Regions from separate parts of the Streptomyces sp. YGL11-2 genome, predicted to be linked through region 1. Evidence: riboswitches for the same ligand, from Rfam matches in the RefSeq annotation. Region 1 holds a riboswitch; the other holds the start of a gene.

Region 1 (9,742 bases):
GCGCTCCGCGCGGGTACGCAACGGCCGTCCTCCGTGCGGTAGTTCCAGCGAGCGCCGTTCGTCACCAGTTCCCTGACCGCGCGGACGAACCGTTCGACGTGCTCGTCGGGGGTCCCGGCGCCGAAGCTGACCCGGATCGCGTTCAGCGACTTCTCCCCCGGGGCCGCTTCCGGGGCGCCGCACTCCCCCGGCTCCTGCGGCTCGCCGCCCAGCAGGGTGCGGACGAGCGGGTGCGCGCAGAAGAGGCCGTCGCGGACGCCGATGCCGTACTCCGCGGACAGCGCCGCCGCGAAGTGCGAGCTGTTCCAGCCCTCGACCACGAACGAAAGGACGCCCACCCGCGGCGCGTCATCGCCGAAGAGGGAGAGCACCCGGACCTCCGGAACGTCGGTCAGGCCCGCCCGGACACGGGCGATGAGCTCCTGCTCGCGGGCGACCAGCCCGGCGAAGCCGGCCTCGGTCAGTGCCTGGCAGGCGGAGGCGATGGCGTAGGCGCCGATGACGTTCGGCGAGCCGGCCTCGTGCCGGGCCGCGGTGGTGTGCCACTCGACGTCCACCCCGCCGTCGGTGCGCCGCGCGACCTTCCGACTGGCACCGCCGCCGGCCAGGTACGGCTCGGCCTGCTGGAGCCAGTCGGCGCGGCCGGCCAGCACGCCGGCGCCGAACGGTGCGTACAGCTTGTGGCCGGAGAACGCGACCCAGTCGACGTCGAGTTCCGCGATGTCCACGGGGTGGTGCGGCGCGAGCTGGGCCGCGTCCAGCACGATCCGCGCGCCGTGGGCGTGCGCGGCGGCGGCCAGTTCGCGGACCGGCCACAGTTCACCGGTGACGTTCGAGGCGCCGGTGACGCAGACCAGTGCCGGGCCGTAGGGCTCGCGGGCGGCCAGCGCCTTGTCCAGGGTGTCCACCGCCTGCCGCGGGGTGCGCGGCGCGTTCAGATAGGTCACCGCGAGGTCCGCGCGGTGCTCCCAGGGCAGCAGCGAGGCGTGGTGCTCGGTCTCGAAGACGAACACCCGGGTGCCCTGCGGGAGCGCGGCGGCCAGCAGGTTCAGCGAGTCGGTGGTGGAGCGGGTGAAGACGACCTGGTCGCCCTCCCGTCGCCCACCACCGCCCTTGCCGGACTGGGCTTCGCCCAGGTCCCCTTCGATGCGGCAGCCGAGGAAGTCGGCGACCGTCTTCCGGGCGTTCTCGAAGAGGTCGGTGGAGAGCTGGGAGAGGTAGCCGGCACCGCGGTGGACGCTGCCGTAGTACGGGGCGTAGGCGGCCACGTCGTCCCAGACCCGCTGGAGCGCCGGGGCGCTGGCGGCGTAGTCCAGTGCGGCGTAGTCGACCTCGCCGCCGGTCACCAGCGGGACGAGGACATCGCGCCCCAGCACGGGCAGCGGGGCACAGACGGAGGGGTCGGCGGCAACGGCGGAAACGGACATGGCGAACTCCCGTGAGAGACAGGCGAATTCGCTGCGGGCGGGCGCATCGGCAGGCGTGTGCAGGAACGCCGGAGCGCACGGCGGCGCCGCAACGTGAAGGAAAACCCTCGGCAGAAGAGGAGGGAAGGGGTGCGGAAGGGGGGCCGGCGGGCCCTATCGCATTCGCTGCATCACGGAAAGGACTCCCTCGGGGACCAGGATCCCTGGCGAGGGATCCGCGCTTGCCGCAGACCTCGCTGCCTGCGACCTGGTCATCACCCGGGGCACCCCGCCACGGAAGGAGGGTTGCCGGACAGCGGGCCGGGGCCTGTGTCGCTGTCACTCGTGACCTGGGCTGAATCATGCCACACGATCAACACGGCGCAAGTCCCGGTCCGTATCCCGGACCGGGACCTGCGTCACGTGGCCGTCCGCGTCAGGCGTTGCTGGCCGCCACCCAGCGCTCCAGCACCCGCTTGGCGGCGCCCGAGTCGATCGCCTCGGCGGCCTTCGCGAGACCGGTCCGGATCTGCTCGGTCAGCGGGGCGTCCGACGGCTCCAGCGCCGCCAGCGCCGCCGCGGCGTTCAGCAGGACGGCATCGCGGACCGGCCCGGTCTCCCCGTCCAGCAGCCGGCGGGCCACGTCCGCGTTGTACGACGCGTCGGCGCCGCGCAGCGCCTCCACCGGCACCAGCTCGATGCCGACGTCCCGCGGGTCGAAGGGCTCCTCGCGGACCGTGCCGTCGCGCACGATCCACACCCGGGAGGTGGCGGTCGTGGTCAGCTCGTCCAGCCCGTCGTCGCCGCGGAAGACCAGCGCCGAGGAGCCGCGCTCGGCGAGCACCCCGGCCAGGATCGGCGCCATCCGGGCGTCCGCGACGCCGGTCGCCTGGGCGCGGACCCCGGCGGGATTGGTCAGCGGGCCCAGCACGTTGAACGTGGTCCGGATCCCCAACTGCCCGCGGGCGGCGGCCACATGGCGTAGCGCGGGGTGGAACTTGGCCGCGAAGCAGAAGGTGATCCCGGCCTCCTCGGCGACCTCCACCACCCGTTGCGGGCTCAGGTCCAGATTGACGCCCAGCTTCTCCAGGACGTCGGAGGCGCCGCTGGCGGACGAGGCGGCCCGGCTGCCGTGCTTGACGACCTTGGCGCCGGTGCCGGCGACCACGATCGACGACATGGTGGAGATGTTGACCGTCTTTGCGCCGTCACCGCCGGTGCCGACGATGTCCACGCTGGGACCGGGCACCTCGATCAGGCTGGCGTGCGCGTACATCGCCCGCACCAGCCCGGTGATCTCCGCGACGGTCTCGCCCTTGGCGCGCAGCGCGACCGCGAAGCCGGCGATCTGCGCGTCGGTGGCCTGGCCGCGCATGATCTTGTCCATGACCCAGGCGGTGTCGTCGGCGCCGAGGTCGCGGCCTTCCAGGAGGGCGTTCAGCACGGCCGGCCAGGAGTGGTCCGCCACGCTGCCGCCGCCTGCCGGGGTCACAACGTTCATGGTCCACGCTCCTGGTTCGTCTGCTGCGTATGCCGTCACCCTATCGAGCCCCGGGCATGCCGAAGGGCCCCGTCCTCTTCGTGGACGGGGCCCTCTGGGTGGCGTACTACCGGCGGTGCGCGCGGTGGCGCCCGCAGGGATCAGTGGTGGCCGTGGCCGCTGGTGATCTCCTTGTACTCCTCGACGGTGGGCTTCGGGATGACGTTGTCCTCGCCGTAGTAGCCCTTGGAGAGCTTGGCGCGCAGCTTCTCCGTGCGCTTGAGCTTGCGCCGGACACCGTTCTCGTCGACCTCGGGGCCGAGCGCGACCGGCTCGGGCTGCTCGTGCTGCGTCAGAAGGTGCAGCTGCTCCTGGTCGAGCGGCTCGTGCACCTCGATGAACTCACCGTGCGGCAGGCGCTTGATGATGCCGGACTCGCGTCCGTGCAGCACCTTGTCCTTGTCGCGGCGCTGGAGGCCCAGGCAGATCCGCTTGGTGGCGATGAAGGCCAGCACCGGCCCGACGAAGAACGCGATCCGGACGAACCAGGTGATCGAGTTGATCGACAGGTGGAAGTGGGTGGCCCACAGGTCGTTGCCGCCACCGATCAGCATCACGAAGTACGCGACCAGCCAGGCCACACCGAACCCGGTGCGGGTGGGCACGTTGCGCGGACGGTCCAGGATGTGGTGCTCGCGCTTGTCGCCGCGGACCCAGGACTCGACGAACGGGTAGACCGCGATGGCGACCAGGACCAGCGGGAAGACCAGGATCGGGATGAGGACACCGAAGTTGATGGTGTGGCCCCAGAAGTTCCACTCCCAGCCCGGCATGACACGCACCAGGCCCTCGGCGAAGCCCATGTACCAGTCCGGCTGCGCACCGGTGGACACCTGGTCCGGCCGGTACGGCCCGATGGCCCACACGGGGTTGATGCTGGCGACCGCGGCGATCACCGCGATGACGCCGAAGACCAGGAAGAAGAAGCCTCCGGCCTTGGCCATGTAGACCGGCAGCAGCGGCATGCCGACGACGTTGTTGTTCGTCTTGCCGGCGCCCGGGAACTGCGTGTGCTTGTGGTAGATGACGAGGATCAGGTGGGCCACCAGCAGGCCCAGCATGATGCCCGGCAGCAGCAGCACGTGGATCGTGAAGAACCTCGGGATGATGTCGTGCCCGGGGAACTCGCCGCCGAAGATGAACATCTGCAGGTACGAGCCGATCAGCGGCATCGCCAGGATGACGCCCTCGATGAACCGCACACCGGTGCCGGAGAGCAGGTCGTCGGGGAGCGAGTAACCGGTGAAGCCGGTGAACATGCCCAGCACGAACAGCAGGAAGCCGAAGAGCCAGTTGACCTCACGCGGCTTGCGGAACGCGCCGGTGAAGAACACCCGCATCATGTGGACCATCATCGCGGCCAGGAAGACCAGCGCGGCCCAGTGGTGGATCTGCCGGATGAGCAGACCACCGCGGACGTCGAAGCTGATGTCCAGCGTCGACTCGAACGCCTGGGTCATCTTGATCCCGTGCATCGGCACGTAGGACCCGTGGTAGGTGACCTCGGCCATGCTCGGGTGGAAGAACAGCGTCAGGTAGACACCGGTCAGGATGATGATGACGAAGCTGTAGAGCGCGACCTCACCCAGCATGAAGGACCAGTGGTCCGGGAAGATCTTGCGCATGTTGGCCTTGGCGAGGCTGTAGATGCCCAGCCGGCCGTCCGCCCAGTCGGCGATCCGCTCGCCCCGTGGTGCCTGCCCACGGCGCGCAGTGGTCGCGGTTGTCTCGTTACTCATCCGCGCTCCCAGAAGCTCGGGCCGACGGGCTCCGCGAAGCCGCTCGCGGCCTCAAGGAAGCCGTCCTTCACCGTGATGTGCAGCTGCGGCAGGGCGTGCCCGGCCGGACCGAAGATCACCCGACCGCCGTCGGAGAGGTCGAAGGTCGACTGGTGGCAGGGGCAGAGCACGTGGTGCGTCTGCTGCTCGTACAGGCTGATCGGGCAACCGACGTGGGTGCAGATCTTCGAGTACGCGACGATGCCCTCGTGCGACCAGGCCAGTTCGTGCTTGTCCTTGATGTTCTGCGGCTGGATCCGCACGAGCATCAGGGCGTCCTTGGCGATCTTCTCGTTGAACTCCTCGTCGCTCTCCTCCAGGCCCTCGGGCTTGGCGAAGGTGAGGGAGCCCACCGCGATGTCCTCGGGACGCAGCGGGAGGTTGGTGGACTGGTTGACCAGGCGGATGCCCTTCTTCCAGCCCGTGGTGCGCAGCTTCTTCTCGGGCAGCGGGCCCAGGTCGCGCAGCAGGACGACGCCGGAGAGCGGCACCAGGGCCAGCGCGCCGAACATCGTGTTGCGGATCAGCTTGCGACGGCCGAACTGCGACTCCCGGGCACCGTCCGCGAAGTCCGCCAGGACCTTGGCCTTGACCTCGGGCGCGGCCGCGATCGGGTGCCGCTCGTCGGCGACCTCCTCGTCGGACATCAGCGTGCGGGCCCAGTGGACCGCGCCGGCGCCGATGCAGAAGAGCGCCACACCCAGGGTCAGACCGAGCGCGAAGTTCAGCCCACTGACGTGGCCGATCGGGAAGATGTAGACGATCTTGTCGATCGGGATCGCCACGTACGACGCGATGAAGGCGACGGTGGCCAGCATGGACACCACGAAGAGGAACGCCACGGTGCGCTCGGAGCGCTTGGCGGCCCGCTCGTCGATGTCCTGGACGCGGTGCTCGTGGGGCGGCAGCCCCGGGTCGGCGAAGGGGTTGTCCGCCTTCGCCAGCGCACCTTCGTGAGCCGTCTCCCGCTCACTGGGAAGGTTTTCTTCTGTCTCACTCATGACTTCTTGGCCTTCGTAGTCCGGGCTGCGACCCAGATGGCGACCGCGACACACGCACCCAGGCCGAAGATGTAGCCGAAGAGTCCTTCGGTCACCGGGCCCAGACCACCGAGTTCCATGCCGCCCGGGCTCGCGGACTTATCGCTGTCGACGGCGCCGAGGTACGCGACAATGTCCTTCTTGTTCTGCTTGCTCAGCGTGCCGTCACCGAAGGAGGGCATGTTCTGCGGGCCGGTCTCCATGGCCTCGTAGATGTGCTTCGGGTCCACGCCCTCAAGCGTCGGTGCGTACTTGCCGTTGGTGAGGGCGCCGCCCTTGCCGGTGAAGTTGTGGCACTGCGCACAGTTGGTGCGGAACAGTTCGCCGCCCTTGCCGATGTCGGCCCCGTCGGCGCTGTACTGCGACTTGTCGGGGACGGACGGGCCGGGACCGAGCGACGCGACGTAGGCCGCGAGCTGGTCGATCTGGGCGTTGTTGTAGATGTTCCGCTTCCGCGGCACCTGGGCGCCGGGCTGCTGGGCGGGCATACGGCCGGTGCCCACCTGGAAGTCGACGGCGGCGGCGCCCACGCCGACCAGGCTCGGGCCGTCGGAGCTGCCCTGACCGCCGGTGCCGTGGCAGCTTGCGCAGCCCACGGCGAAGAGCTTCTTGCCCTCCTTGATGGCAAGAGACTGGGCGGTGTCATCGGCCTGAGCCTTGTCCGCCGGCGCGAACGCGGCGTACAGCCCCCCAGTGACCGCCAGCGCGAAGAGTAGGACGACGAGCGCCGCCAGCGGATGGCGCCGTCGTGCGGAGAGCTTTTTCACGGATTACCCCGGTGTCAGGATCTTCTGCGTCGATGCTTTGGCTATGTCTGTCTGAAATGCGGGCCCGGCAACAGGCCCGGTACCGGTTACCGGATCAGGTAGATCGTGGCGAAGAGGCCGATCCAGACGACATCGACGAAGTGCCAGTAGTAGGACACGACGATGGCCGCGGTGGCCTGCGTGTGGGTGAACCTCTTGGCCGCGTACGTCCTGCCCAGGACCAGCAGGAAGGCGATCAGACCGCCCGTCACATGCAGTCCGTGGAAACCGGTGGTCAGGTAGAAGACCGAGCCGTACGGGCCGGACGAGAGCGAAAGGCCCTCGTGCTTGACCAGCTCGGTGTACTCGAAGACCTGACCGCCGATGAAGATGGCACCCATGATGAAGGTGATCACGAACCAGGTCCGCAGCTTCTTGACGTCGCCGCGCTCGGCGGCGAAAACGCCGAGCTGACACGTCAGCGAGCTGAGCACCAGGATCGTGGTGTTGGTCGCGGAGAACGGAAGATTCAGCGCATGGGCGGATTCCTTCCAGTACGCCTCGCCCGTCACCGATCGAAGGGTGAAGTACATCGCGAAGAGGGCCGCGAAGAACATCAGCTCGGAACTCAGCCAGATGATGGTTCCGACGCTGGTGAGGTTCGGCCGATTGACCGACGGGTGCGCGTGCCCGGTTTCTACTGTCGTTGCTGTCGCCACGACCGACATTATGTCGGTCGCTTATCCCGCCCTCACTCCGGGGGGTGCCGTTCGGTGTGTCAAGGCCGTATGCCCTGCTCGTACGGACCTCCGCGGCGGTCGCCCGAAGGGGGGAAGCGCGCCCCGCGGCACCGCTCGCCGCCCCTGGAGACCCCGGTCCTGACAGGCCGTCGGGCGCATCCCGGATGCGTCCGGCATCTCCTGCCGGGGCCCCGTCCGGGAGTAGCATCGCGCAACGGTTTGACCAAGCCGTACCGCTACGAAAGTGGAGGAACGATGCAGGCGACTGCCACGGTGCTGGTCTACAGCGACAACGCCAACACCCGCGAGCAGGTCCGGCTGGCGGCCGGGCGGCGGCCGGCCCCCGATGCCCCGGAGATCGAGATCCTGGAGTGCGCCACCGCACCGGCCGTCCTGGAGGCCCTGGAGCAGGGCGGCATCGACGTCTGCGTGCTGGACGGCGAGACCGCGCCGGCGGGCGGTATGGGCGTGTGCCGGCAGATCAAGGACGAGATCTTCCAGTGCCCTCCGGTGCTGCTGCTCATCGGCCGCCCGCAGGACGCCTGGCTGGCCACCTGGAGCCGCGCGGACGCCGCGGTGACCCATCCCGTCGACCCGGTGGCGTTCGCCGAGGCGCTGGCCGGGCTGCTACGCCGCCGTCAGCTGGCGCAGGCCGTGGCGCCGGTCTGAGCGGGGCGCTGAGCGGCCGCTGAGCGGCCTTCAGAACTGCGGGCGCAGCCGGGCGTCAGCGGCGGGGTTCTGCTCCCGCTCGGCCGCGCCTGTGGTGGTGGAGGCCCTGTTCTTGAGGGCGCTGCCGTCCCGCCATTCCTTCCACGGCATGTTCCAGTCGCCGAAGCCGTTGTCGAACGGCGACATGGTGGCGCCACCGCTGTTGACGACCTTGACGACGTCGCCGACCCGGACGGTGTTGAAGAACCACTGGGCGTTGCCGGTGGACATGCCGGTGCAGCCGTGGCTGACGTTGGCCGCGCCCTGGGAGCCGACCGACCACGGGGCGGCGTGCACGTACTCCCCGCTCCAGGTCACCCGGGTGGCCCAGTAGACCGGCAGGTCGTAGGAGTCCGAACTTCCGGCGGCGATGCCCACGGTGGCACTGCGCATCCGCACGAAGCTCTCCTTGCCGAGCACGACCTTGACGCCGTTGCGGGTGGAGAAGCCGGGCTTGCCGGTGGTGACCGGGATGGTGTTGATCGACTTGCCGTTGCGCAGCACGGTCATCTGGTGCGCGGCGGCGTCAGTGACGGCCTCGACCCGGTCGCCGGTGGTGAGCCGTACGGGCTTGGCGGGGCCGCCGTAGAGCCCGCCGGAGATCTTCAGGCCGTCGAGGTTGCTGTGGACGGCGATGGTGGCGTGGGCGGGCCAGTACTCCTTGGGGCGGAAGTGCAGCTTCTTGCCGTCCACCCAGTGCCAGGCCCCCTCGACACGCGGTGTGGAGTCGACCTTCAGGGCGCTCTCGACGACGGCCCGGGCCTTGGGGTCGGTGACCGGCTTGCTGAGTTCGGCGGTGACCGGCTGGCCGACGCCGTACTCGCCGCTCTGCGGGCCGAACTTGACGGTCAGCCGGTCGTCCGCGTCCTTGGTGTTGACCACCAGGGTCTTGCGGCCCGGGGTGCCGTCCTCCTCCTCGGTACTGACCTGCACCGAATAGCGCGTGCCGGCGGCCAGCGGCACGGTGGTGCGCCAGTGCTTGCCGTCCGCGCTCAGCTCCCCCCGGACGTAGCGGCCGGTGGCGTCGGTGGCGGTCACATCCGTGATACGCGCCTCGTCCCCTTTGACCGCGAGTTCGAGGGGCTTGTCGGGGTCCGCCTTCTTCCGTCCGTCGGCCGGGGTGTTGGCCGATATCTGGTCACTCGCGTCGTAGGGATCGGTCGAGAGTGTTTCCGACGCCGAGCCCCCGCACGCGGCAGTGCTCACCGCGAGGGGCACGAGCAGAAGGCCGCAGCTCAGCACCGTCCGGGTTCGAGGTCTGTGGTTCATACCCCAAACGTACGAAGAACCGCCCGTACCGGCGCGCTGGAGGACTGCAAACGGGTCTGTCCCGTGGGGCCGAACGGAGTGGGCCCGGACACCTGATGGGGTGTCCGGGCCCGGCCTTACAGCGTGTCTGCCGCGCGCAGCGCGGAGGGTGCGTTACTGGGTGCGGTTCTCACCGCGGTAGTACTCGAACACCCAGCCCCAGAGGGCCACGAGGATCACCGGCAGGGAGAAGTACAGCAGCCAGAAGCCGAAGACCACTCCCATGAAGGCGAGCGCGCCGCCGATGCCCAGGAAGAGCGGCTGCCAGCTGTGCGGGCTGAAGAAGCCCAGCTCACCGGCGTCGTCCGCGACCTCGGCGTTCTCGTTGTCCTGTGCGCCCGCGTCGACCCGCCGGGCCGTGAAGGCCAGGTAGTAGCCGACCATGATGCACAGGCCGAAGGCGAGGAACAGCGCGGTGGTGCCCGCCGGCTCCTTCGACCAGACGCCATAGACGATCGCCATGGCCAGGACGAAGA
Region 2 (9,742 bases), on a different contig from region 1:
ACTCCGCGAACACCGCGATCATGAACGGCAGTCCGACCAGCTCCGCGATCGACAGCATCAGCCCGCCGCCGAGCATCTGGTCCTGCTCCGGACTCGGGCCCCACGGCCGGTGCTGGGACGTGTACCAGCCGCCCGCGATCAGCGTCCCGCTGGTCATCACCACGATCCCGGGCACCGCGTCGACCAGCCCGTCCACCAGCACCAGCAGGGCCCGCACCGGATGGCTGCACCACGAGGGCAGCAGCTCCTCCCGGGTGAGCATCGGCAGTACGAACAGGCTGCCGGTGACGATCAGTTGCAGATACATCAGCTCGTGCAGCGGGTCGTGCCGCAGCGCCGTCGAAAAGTACGGCGTGAAGTAGATCGCCAGCTCGGAGGAGAGCACCAGAACGGTACTCACCAGCGGAAACGTCAGCAGCCGCAGCACCCGCCCGGAGAGCGCCGCGCGCAGCCGCCGCGCCGTACGACCGTCCTCGGGCAGCGCCCGCAGCGCCAGCGAGAGCGGATCGCCGAGCGCCAGCCCGAGCGGCGCGATCAGATCGAGCACGATGTTCTGCACCGCGGCCGGCCAGAACAGCTCGTGGTCATAGACCGCCAGCCCGGACATGGTCGCCACCACGACCGCCCCGAGCCCCAGGCCCGCGAACGCCACCGTCCGCGCCACCGGCCACCGCTCCCCGCGCCGCGCCAGCCGGACGACTCCCCAGCCGTACAGGCCGCCCAGCACGAGCACCAGCACGAGCGCGTACGGGTCGAGCTGCCAGCTGCCGGCCAGCCGCCCCGCGGTCGGCTCCGGCAGACCGGCCGCGAGCGTCGTGGTCGCAAGCGTTGTCACTGTCACGGACCACCACGCTAGCCGGGCCCGCGAACGATCTACCGGCGGGGCACCTCGGGGCGGCTCCGTCCGCGCCTTCAAGGCGCAGGCGGACCGACCACCGACGCGCCCGCGCGGGCGCCGATCACTCCGCCAGCGCCCGCAACTGCTCCAGGAACCACCGCGCCGGCGGCAGCGCGGTGGCCGCCGCGGCCAGCCGCGCACTGCGCTCCGCCCGCTCCCGGGCGGGCATCGACAGCGCCGTGTGCAGCGCCTCCGCGGTCGCCCCGACGTCGTACGGATTGACGCCCAGCGCGTCCTCGCCCAGCTCCTCCCAGGCGCCCGCCTCCCGCGACAGCACCAGCGCACAGCCCGCGTCGGACACCACCGGCACCTCCTTCGCGACGAGGTTCATCCCGTCCCGGATCGGATTGACCAGCGCCACGTCCGCGAGCCGGTACGCCGCCAGCGACCGCGCGAAGTCGTCCTTCACATGCAGGACGACCGGCCGCCAGCCGGCCGTCCCGAACTCCGCGTTGATCTCGTCCGCGAGCCGGCCGACCTGGGCGGTGTAGTCGCGGTAGACGGGCAGGTCCTGCCGCGAGGGGTAGGCGAACGCGAGGTGCACCACCCGCTCCCGCCACTCCGGGCGGTCGGCCAGCAGCCGCCGGTACGCGAGCAGTCCGCGCACGATGTTCTTGGACAGCTCCGTCCGGTCGACCCGGACGATCGTCTTCCGGTCCGCCCCGCCGATCTGCTCCCGCAGCGCCGCCATCCGCTCCTCGACATCGGCCTGCCGCGACCGCTCCCGCAGGAACTCCGCATCGGCGCCCAGGCCGTGCACCCCGATCCTGGTCCGGTGCGCCGTGCGGTCCGGCGGCATCGCGATGACGCTGGGCGCCTCGTGGCGCGGCCAGTGCGCCGTGCAGTCCCCGCCCAGCGCCTGCTCGCAGCAGGCCGTGAACGCCCGGGCCCACCGCCCGGTCAGGAAGTTCGCCCGGTCCGCGCCGAGGATCCCCAGCACCAGCTGCCGCTGGATGTCGTCGGGCAGCATCGCGAAGTACTCCGGCGGCGCCCAGGGCGTGTGCGAGAAGTGCGCGATGCGGACGTCCGGCCGCACCTCGCGCAGCATCCCCGGCACCAGCGCCAGGTGGTAGTCCTGCACCAGCACCGCCGCCCCCGGGCTCGCACAGTCCGCGAGCGCGGTGGCGAACGCCGCGTTGTACGCCTCGTACGCCGCCCACTGGCCGCGGAAGTCCGCGTCGAACACCGGCTCCAGGGGCGTCTGGTACAGCATGTGGTGCACGAACCACAGCACGGAGTTGGCGATGCCGTTGTACGCGGCGGCGTGCACATCGGCCGCGATGTCCAGCATCCGGACGCGCTGTCCACCGGTGTCCGCGGTATCCAGCAGCCCACCGGTCCGCCGCACCGCCTCCCGGTCACCGTCCCCCAGCGCCGAGCACACCCACACCGCGTCCGTCTCCGGGCCGATCGCCGACAGCCCCGACACCAGCCCCCCGCTGCCCCGCCTCGCGGTCAGCTCCCCGTCCTCTCCCAGGGCGTACGACACCGGCCCACGGTTGGACGCGACGAGAACCTCGGCACCTGGCTGGACCGCACTGCGCTCGGAGACCATGTCGCGACATTAACCACTGACCGATCCGCGCAAACGTACGGATCGCCCCTCAGGCCGCCCGCCGTTCCGCGTATTCGGGGATTTCGGCCATCGGCGGACGCTCCTCGGTGTCCACATCCGTCGTCCGCGGCACGAAGCCGTGCTCGCCGCGGTCGAACTGGGTGAGCCGGGGGCGCACCAAGTGACCCCGGGCCAGCCGGAGTTGCGCGGTCCGGTAGATCGCCGCGGCCATCCGCCCGAGGGCCTGCCCGCCCTGGTGGCGGTGCTTGCGCACCCCCACGTCCACCTGCGCCAGCGCGTCCAGCCCGACGGTGTGCAGCGCGTCCACCAGCAGCCCCAGCTCGACCCCGTACCCGACGGGGAAGGGCAGCCGCTCCAGCAGCGAACGGCGGGCCGCGTACTCGCCGCCCAGCGGCTGCACGAAGCCGGCCAGCTGCGGCCAGTGCAGATTCAGCAGCGGCCGGGCCACCAGCTCGGTCACCCGCCCGCCCTGCTCGACTCCGGGACGCCCTCCCGGGCCGGCCGCCGCCGACCCGGCCCCGGTCTCCAGCGGCCGGTCGTACATCGCCTTGACGAAGTGGATCTCCGGATCGGTCAGCAGCGGGCCGACGATCCCGGACACGAAGCCGGCGGAGAACTCCCGCAGGTCGGCGTCCACGAAGCAGACGATGTCGCCGGTGGTGACCAGAAGGGAGCGCCACAGGACCTCGCCCTTGCCGGGCACGGCCGGAATCCGGGGCAGCACGCTGTCCCGGTGGACGACCCGGGCGCCGGCCTCGGCGGCGACCTCGGCGGTGCGGTCGGTGGAGCCCGAGTCCAGCACCACCAGCTCGTCGACCAGCGGGACGTCGGCGGTCATCAGCTCGGCCCGGATCGTGGCGACGATGGCGCCGACCGTGGCCTCCTCATCGAGCGCGGGCAGCACCACGCTCACCGTCCGGCCCGTCTGGCGCTTCGCCTCCAACAGCTGCTCCAGCGGCCGGTCCGCGGCGGACCAGGAGCGGCTGCCGAGCCAGCGCTCCACCTCTTCCAGCACGTCTACGACACTCCTCGATGGGCGCCCCGGGGGCGACCGCTGTGATCCATCTCGCGGTTCGGACGACTATCTCAACCGTCAGCGCCTTCGGTTACAGTCTTGAACAACGCGGATCGCCCTCGCATGTCGGGGTCGCCGCGCCACAAACGCCTGGGTCCGCCCAGCGCCATACCGCTCATCCAGAGGGGCAGAGGGATACGGCCCGTTGAAGCCCCGGCAACCCTCCAGTCGGTCTCCGCCGCAGCACGCACTGCGCGCGAGGCTCCCGGCTAGGGAAGGTGCCAAATCCGTCTCACGGCGAGATGCGTCGTGAGGAAGATGAGGAGAAAGGGCCTCGCCTCCATGGCTGTGCACGTCACCGAATCCACTCCGTCTGTCGCTCTGGGCCCCGCCGTCGCGCTCTCCTGCCGCGAGTGCGGGCAGCGCTTCGACCTCGGCCCGATCTTCGCGTGCCAGGAATGTTTCGGCCCGCTCGAAGTCGCCTACGAGCTGCCGACCGGCGACCCCGAGAGCCTGAAGAAGCGGATCGAGGCCGGCCCCGACAACATCTGGCGCTACGCCCCGCTGCTCCCCGTCCCCGCGGACGTGGCCGACAAGCCGAACCTCAACCCCGGCTTCACCAAGCTCGTCAAGGCCGACCGGCTCGCCGCCGAACTGGGCGTCACCGGCGGCCTGTACGTGAAGGACGACTCCGGCAACCCGACCCACTCCTTCAAGGACCGGGTCGTCGCGATCGCCGTCGAGGCCGCCCGCGCCTTCGGCTTCACCACCCTGTCCTGCTCCTCGACCGGCAACCTGGCCGGTGCGGTCGGCGCCGCCGCGCGCCGCGCGGGCTTCAAGTCCTGCGTCTTCATCCCGCACGACCTGGAGGCCGGCAAGGTCGTGATGGCCGCGGTCTACGGCGGCGACCTGGTCGGCATCGAGGGCAACTACGACGACGTCAACCGCTTCTGCTCGGAACTCATCGGCGACCCGCTGGGCGAGGGCTGGGGCTTCGTCAACGTCAACCTCCGCCCCTACTACGGCGAGGGCTCCAAGACGCTGGCGTACGAGATCTGCGAGCAGCTGGGCTGGCGGCTGCCGGACCAGATCGTCATCCCGATCGCCTCCGGCTCCCAGCTCACCAAGATCGACAAGGGGCTCAAGGAGCTGATCGCCCTTGGCCTCGTCGAGGACCGGCCGTACAAGATCTTCGGTGCGCAGGCCGAGGGCTGCTCGCCGGTGTCGGCCGCCTTCAAGGCCGGGCACGACGTCGTACGGCCGCAGAAGCCGAACACCATCGCCAAGTCGCTGGCGATCGGCAACCCGGCCGACGGTCCGTACGTGCTCGACATCGCGCGCCGCACGGGCGGTGCGGTCGAGGACGTCGACGACGAGCAGATCGTGGACGCGATCAGGCTGCTGGCCCGTACGGAGGGGATCTTCGCGGAGACCGCGGGCGGGGTGACCGTCGGCGTGACCAGGAAGCTGATCGAGAGCGGTGTGCTCGACCCGTCGCTGACCACGGTCGTGCTGAACACCGGTGACGGCCTGAAGACCCTCGACGCCGTCGCCGCCGGTCCCACGGCCACCATCCGCCCCGACCTGGACGCGTTCCGCACGGCCGGCCTGGCCGGCTGAGCCGCTTTCGCCCCTACGCTGCCGCCGGGCAGCCTCCACAGTCCTACCCCGCACCCGCTGGAAGGCAGAACCATGAGCGTCAAGGTCCGCATCCCCACCATCCTCCGTACGTACACCGGCGGCGCGGCCGAGGTGGCCGCCAAGGGCGCGACCCTCTCCGAGGTGATCGCCGACCTGGAGAAGAACCACCAGGGCATCGCGGCCCGTGTGCTGGACGACGCGGGCAAGCTCCGCCGGTTCGTGAACGTCTACGTCAATGACGACGACGTCCGCTTCGAGCAGGGCCTTCAGACCCCCACCCCGGACGGTGCGGGCGTTTCGATCATTCCCGCGGTCGCCGGAGGCTGCTGAGCGATCTGCCGCATTTGGCGCCTAATTTGCGCCAACTCTTGCGTTGCTTGACCGAAATTGCCCCGTCCGGCATAAACGGACGGGGCAATTCCGCGTTGTGAAAGGGGATACCATTGGGGCGATCCCCCTCGGCCTATCTCCGCGCGCGTGCCGAACGCATATGAGACCGCGGTGAGTTGTGCCCAAACTGTGCGCGGTCTTTGTCGCTTACGTGGCTTATTCCCGGCCCGAATTGCACCGGAAAATTGTGACTTCCGGTCATATTGCCGATTCCCTGCCGCCGGAATTCTCGTCCGATTGACCTGTTGCGCTGGGCATCGGTCCAGATACATTCAGCGGCGGTCGACGCGTTCCGGCGCACACCCCCATTCGCGGGGTGAGGTCTGACCCGGGTCCGCGGAGTGCGGTCCTGTGCAAGGGCCAGTAATAGGGGAGTTAGGCATGGCTCAGGGCACCGTCAAGTGGTTCAACGCGGAGAAGGGGTACGGCTTCATCGCGGTCGACGGTGGTGCGGATGTATTCGTCCACTACAGCGCGATCCAGATGGACGGTTACCGCACCCTTGAGGAGGGTCAGCGGGTCGAATTCGAGATCTCGCAGGGCCAGAAGGGGCCGCAGGCGGACATGGTTCGGGTCAGCGCCTGAGGCGGCGACCGACTGCGCGTCGGGAAGGCCCGCACCCTACCCATGGGGTGCGGGCCTTCCTGCTGCCCTTTTGCTGCCTCGCGGCCGCTGCCCGCCAGGGCGCGGATGTACCGACCGGCGCGCGGCGGGCCCCGGCGCGCGGGTCCGGGGCGGCGCACGGCGCGCGGCCGGGGCGGGGCGGGCGCACGGGGCGGGCTCGGGAGTGTGGACGGGACGGTGGGCGCTTGCACTCGACAGGGTCGAGTGCTAATCATTGCGTTAGCACTCTCCCCGTGAGAGTGCTGAATATGGACCGGGTCGGTGAGGCCCGCAGGCCGGGTGGGGCAAGGAACCACAAGGCATGCAGGCCGTCCGTCGCGGGCGCCAGCGCGGTCCGAGCTTTCTCCACCCCAGTCCGGGAGGACCACTTCACATGGCCAAGATCATCGCGTTCGACGAGGAGGCGCGGCGCGGCCTTGAGCGCGGTATGAACCAGCTCGCCGACGCCGTCAAGGTCACCCTCGGCCCCAAGGGCCGCAACGTCGTCCTTGAGAAGAAGTGGGGCGCCCCCACGATCACCAACGATGGTGTCTCCATCGCCAAGGAGATCGAGCTGGAGGACCCGTACGAGAAGATCGGCGCCGAGCTGGTCAAGGAGGTCGCGAAGAAGACGGACGACGTCGCCGGTGACGGCACGACGACCGCGACCGTCCTCGCCCAGGCGCTGGTCCGCGAGGGCCTGCGCAACGTCGCCGCCGGCGCCAACCCGATGGCCCTGAAGCGCGGCATCGAGAAGGCCGTCGAGGCCGTCTCCGGTGCGCTGCTCGACCAGGCCAAGGAGATCGAGACCAAGGAGCAGATCGCCTCCACCGCGTCCATCTCCGCCGCCGACCCGCAGATCGGCGAGCTGATCGCCGAGGCCATGGACAAGGTCGGCAAGGAAGGCGTCATCACCGTCGAGGAGTCCCAGACCTTCGGTCTGGAGCTGGAGCTCACCGAGGGTATGCGCTTCGACAAGGGCTACATCTCGGCGTACTTCGCGACCGACATGGAGCGCATGGAGGCGGCGCTTGAGGACCCCTACATCCTCATCGTCAACTCCAAGATCGGCAGCGTGAAGGACCTGCTGCCGCTCCTGGAGAAGGTCATGCAGTCCGGCAAGCCGCTGCTGATCATCGCCGAGGACGTCGAGGGCGAGGCCCTGTCGACCCTGGTCGTCAACAAGATCCGTGGCACCTTCAAGTCCGTCGCCGTCAAGGCCCCGGGCTTCGGTGACCGCCGCAAGGCCATGCTCGGCGACATCGCCATCCTCACCGGTGGCACCGTCATCTCCGAGGAGGTCGGCCTCAAGCTGGAGAACGCCGGTCTCGACCTGCTCGGCCGCGCCCGCAAGGTCGTCATCACCAAGGACGAGACCACCATCGTCGACGGTGCCGGCGACAGCGAGCAGGTCCAGGGCCGGGTCAACCAGATCCGCGCCGAGATCGAGAACAGCGACTCGGACTACGACCGCGAGAAGCTCCAGGAGCGCCTCGCGAAGCTGGCCGGCGGCGTGGCCGTCATCAAGGCCGGTGCCGCGACCGAGGTCGAGCTCAAGGAGCGCAAGCACCGCATCGAGGACGCCGTTCGCAACGCGAAGGCGGCCGTCGAGGAGGGCATCGTCGCCGGCGGTGGCGTGGCCCTGCTGCAGGCTTCCTCGGTCTTCGAGAAGCTGGAGCTGGACGGCGACGAGGCCACCGGTGCCGCCGCCGTGAAGCTGGCCCTGGAGGCCCCGCTCAAGCAGATCTCCGTGAACGCCGGCCTTGAGGGTGGCGTCATCGTGGAGAAGGTGCGCAACCTGACCCCGGGTCACGGCCTGAACGCCGCGACCGGCGACTACGTCGACATGATCGCCGAGGGCATCATCGACCCGGCCAAGGTGACGCGCTCCGCGCTGCAGAACGCCGCGTCGATCGCCGCGCTGTTCCTCACCACCGAGGCCGTCATCGCCGACAAGCCGGAGAAGGCCGCCGCGGCCGCTCCGGGCGGCATGCCGGGCGGTGACATGGACTTCTGATCGACTTCGGTTGATCACCGTCCGCTCGTTCGCCGGGGCGGTACCTCCTCTCCCAGGGGGTACCGCCCCGGCGGCGTTTCCCCCTCCCCGCATCCCGTCCTGCCGTTCCCGCGTGCGTTCCGTCGGCGTGCCTCTGTGTGTTCCGTCCGCCGTGGCTACCCGGAACTCCCGGGCGGGCACGGCGACATGGCGGTCGGCGGGTCGGGGTCACGGCAGCCCGGCCGGGTTACCGCAGGCGGTCGAGGAGCCAGGAGCCAGGAGCCAGGGGCCGGGGCGGCGACGGCCGGCGATCCGGTGACGACCCGGCGATCCGGTGACGGCCGCGCGGACGACCGCCGCGCCGACGCGCACTCCGGCTTCCTACCCGGCCGACTGATCAACGCTGATTTCAGCCGCACGCTGTCCACCGCACGCTGTCCAGGGCACGCCCAACACAGGCCCCCGAGGCGTGACTTCTCCCATCTTGGGAAGCCAATCAGCGCTCCCGTTGGCCAATCCCGTGCTCGGGCGCCGATGTGGTCCGAACGGAGCGCGCTGCCGCGGAGGCGGCAGGCCGGGTCATAGGCGCTCGATGACCAGGGCGGTGTCGTCGGTGACTCCGCCGGGCGGCAGCAGGTCGGTCAGCAGGGCGTCGGCGAGGGTTTCGGGGGCGGCTGCCTGGTGGCGAGCCAGGGAATCGGCGAGCCGCGCGAGGCCGGTGTCGATGTCTTCGCGGCGGCGTTCGACCAGGCCGTCGGTGTACAGCGCGAGGACGTCGCCCTCGGCGAAGGGCACGGTTGCCTGGGGCCGGGGGGCGTGTTCAGGGCGAGCGCCGAGTGGGGGGTCGGTGGCCTGGTCCAGGAACTCCACGGTGCCGTCCCGCTGCAGGAGGGCGGGTGGCGGGTGGCCGGCGCTGCTGTAAGTGACGGTGTGGGTGTCCCAGTCGATGAACGTCGTGGCCACTGTGGTGTTCTCGGCGCCGGCGAGGGAACGGGCGTACAGCCCGAGGACTTCCAGGGCCCTGTCGGGACCGTCGACGGCGCGGCAGGCGGCGCTGAGTGCGCTGCGCAGTTGTCCCATGACTTTGGCCGCGGGCAGGCCGTGGCCGACGACGTCGCCGACCGCGATCGCGATGCGGTCGCCGGGCAGGTCGACCAGGTCGTACCAGTCGCCGCACACGTGCAGCGTGTCGACGGCGGGCCGGTAGCGTACGGCCGCCTGGTGGCGCCCGACCGGGCGGGAAGCGGGCAGCATGGCCTCTTGCAGGCTCAGCGCGACTTCGCGGGCGCGGATGAGTTCGGTGACCTCCTCCACCCGGTGCAGCAGCAGCGCCACCCGCCCGTCCGGACCGAAGACGGGAGTGTTGATCCAGGTCCAGTACCGCTCGTTTCGTACCCCGGGCCGTTCAGGGTCCTCCAGGTCGGCGCGCTGCACCGCCATGATGTCGCGCTCACCGGTTGCCGCCACCCGGAGCAGTGACGCCTGAACGTTGGGCGTGACGGCCGCGGCAGGGGCGTCCGGGTTGTCGCGGAAGTCGTCGGGCAGGTAGCTGCCGATGACCTGCTCGCGGGTGCGGCCCAAGGTGCGCAGGAACCCCTCGTTGGCGTCCGCGTAGATCAGCTG

The links. A riboswitch is a leader RNA that binds a small molecule or an ion and turns the genes downstream of it on or off. The one in region 1 is predicted to bind S-adenosylmethionine.
Region 2: linked by a shared signal. The riboswitch ahead of thrC (threonine synthase) and the one ahead of ACO1BR_RS01640 (aminotransferase class V-fold PLP-dependent enzyme) in region 1 are both predicted to bind S-adenosylmethionine.

The regions. Positions count from the first base shown of each region.
Region 1 is NZ_JBNHIN010000001.1:361,296-371,037, forward strand. Features, by position in the region: gene ACO1BR_RS01640 (aminotransferase class V-fold PLP-dependent enzyme) at 1-1,427, opposite strand, end outside; SAM riboswitch class IV at 1,640-1,757, opposite strand; gene trpD (anthranilate phosphoribosyltransferase) at 1,843-2,907, opposite strand; gene ACO1BR_RS01650 (cytochrome b) at 3,048-4,685, opposite strand; gene ACO1BR_RS01655 (Rieske 2Fe-2S domain-containing protein) at 4,682-5,725, opposite strand; gene ACO1BR_RS01660 (c-type cytochrome) at 5,722-6,531, opposite strand; gene ACO1BR_RS01665 (aa3-type cytochrome oxidase subunit III) at 6,618-7,238, opposite strand; gene ACO1BR_RS01670 (hypothetical protein) at 7,506-7,919, shown strand; gene ACO1BR_RS01675 (Ig-like domain-containing protein) at 7,950-9,227, opposite strand; gene ACO1BR_RS01680 (cytochrome c oxidase subunit 4) at 9,381-9,742, opposite strand, start outside.
Region 2 is NZ_JBNHIN010000019.1:86,325-96,066, forward strand. Features, by position in the region: gene ACO1BR_RS22415 (cytochrome c oxidase assembly protein) at 1-841, opposite strand, end outside; gene ACO1BR_RS22420 (alpha,alpha-trehalose-phosphate synthase (UDP-forming)) at 960-2,453, opposite strand; gene ACO1BR_RS22425 (glucosyl-3-phosphoglycerate synthase) at 2,503-3,489, opposite strand; SAM riboswitch class I at 3,662-3,814, shown strand; gene thrC (threonine synthase) at 3,832-5,109, shown strand; gene ACO1BR_RS22435 (MoaD/ThiS family protein) at 5,182-5,460, shown strand; gene ACO1BR_RS22440 (cold-shock protein) at 5,902-6,105, shown strand; gene groL (chaperonin GroEL) at 6,518-8,140, shown strand; gene ACO1BR_RS22450 (PP2C family protein-serine/threonine phosphatase) at 8,699-9,742, opposite strand, start outside.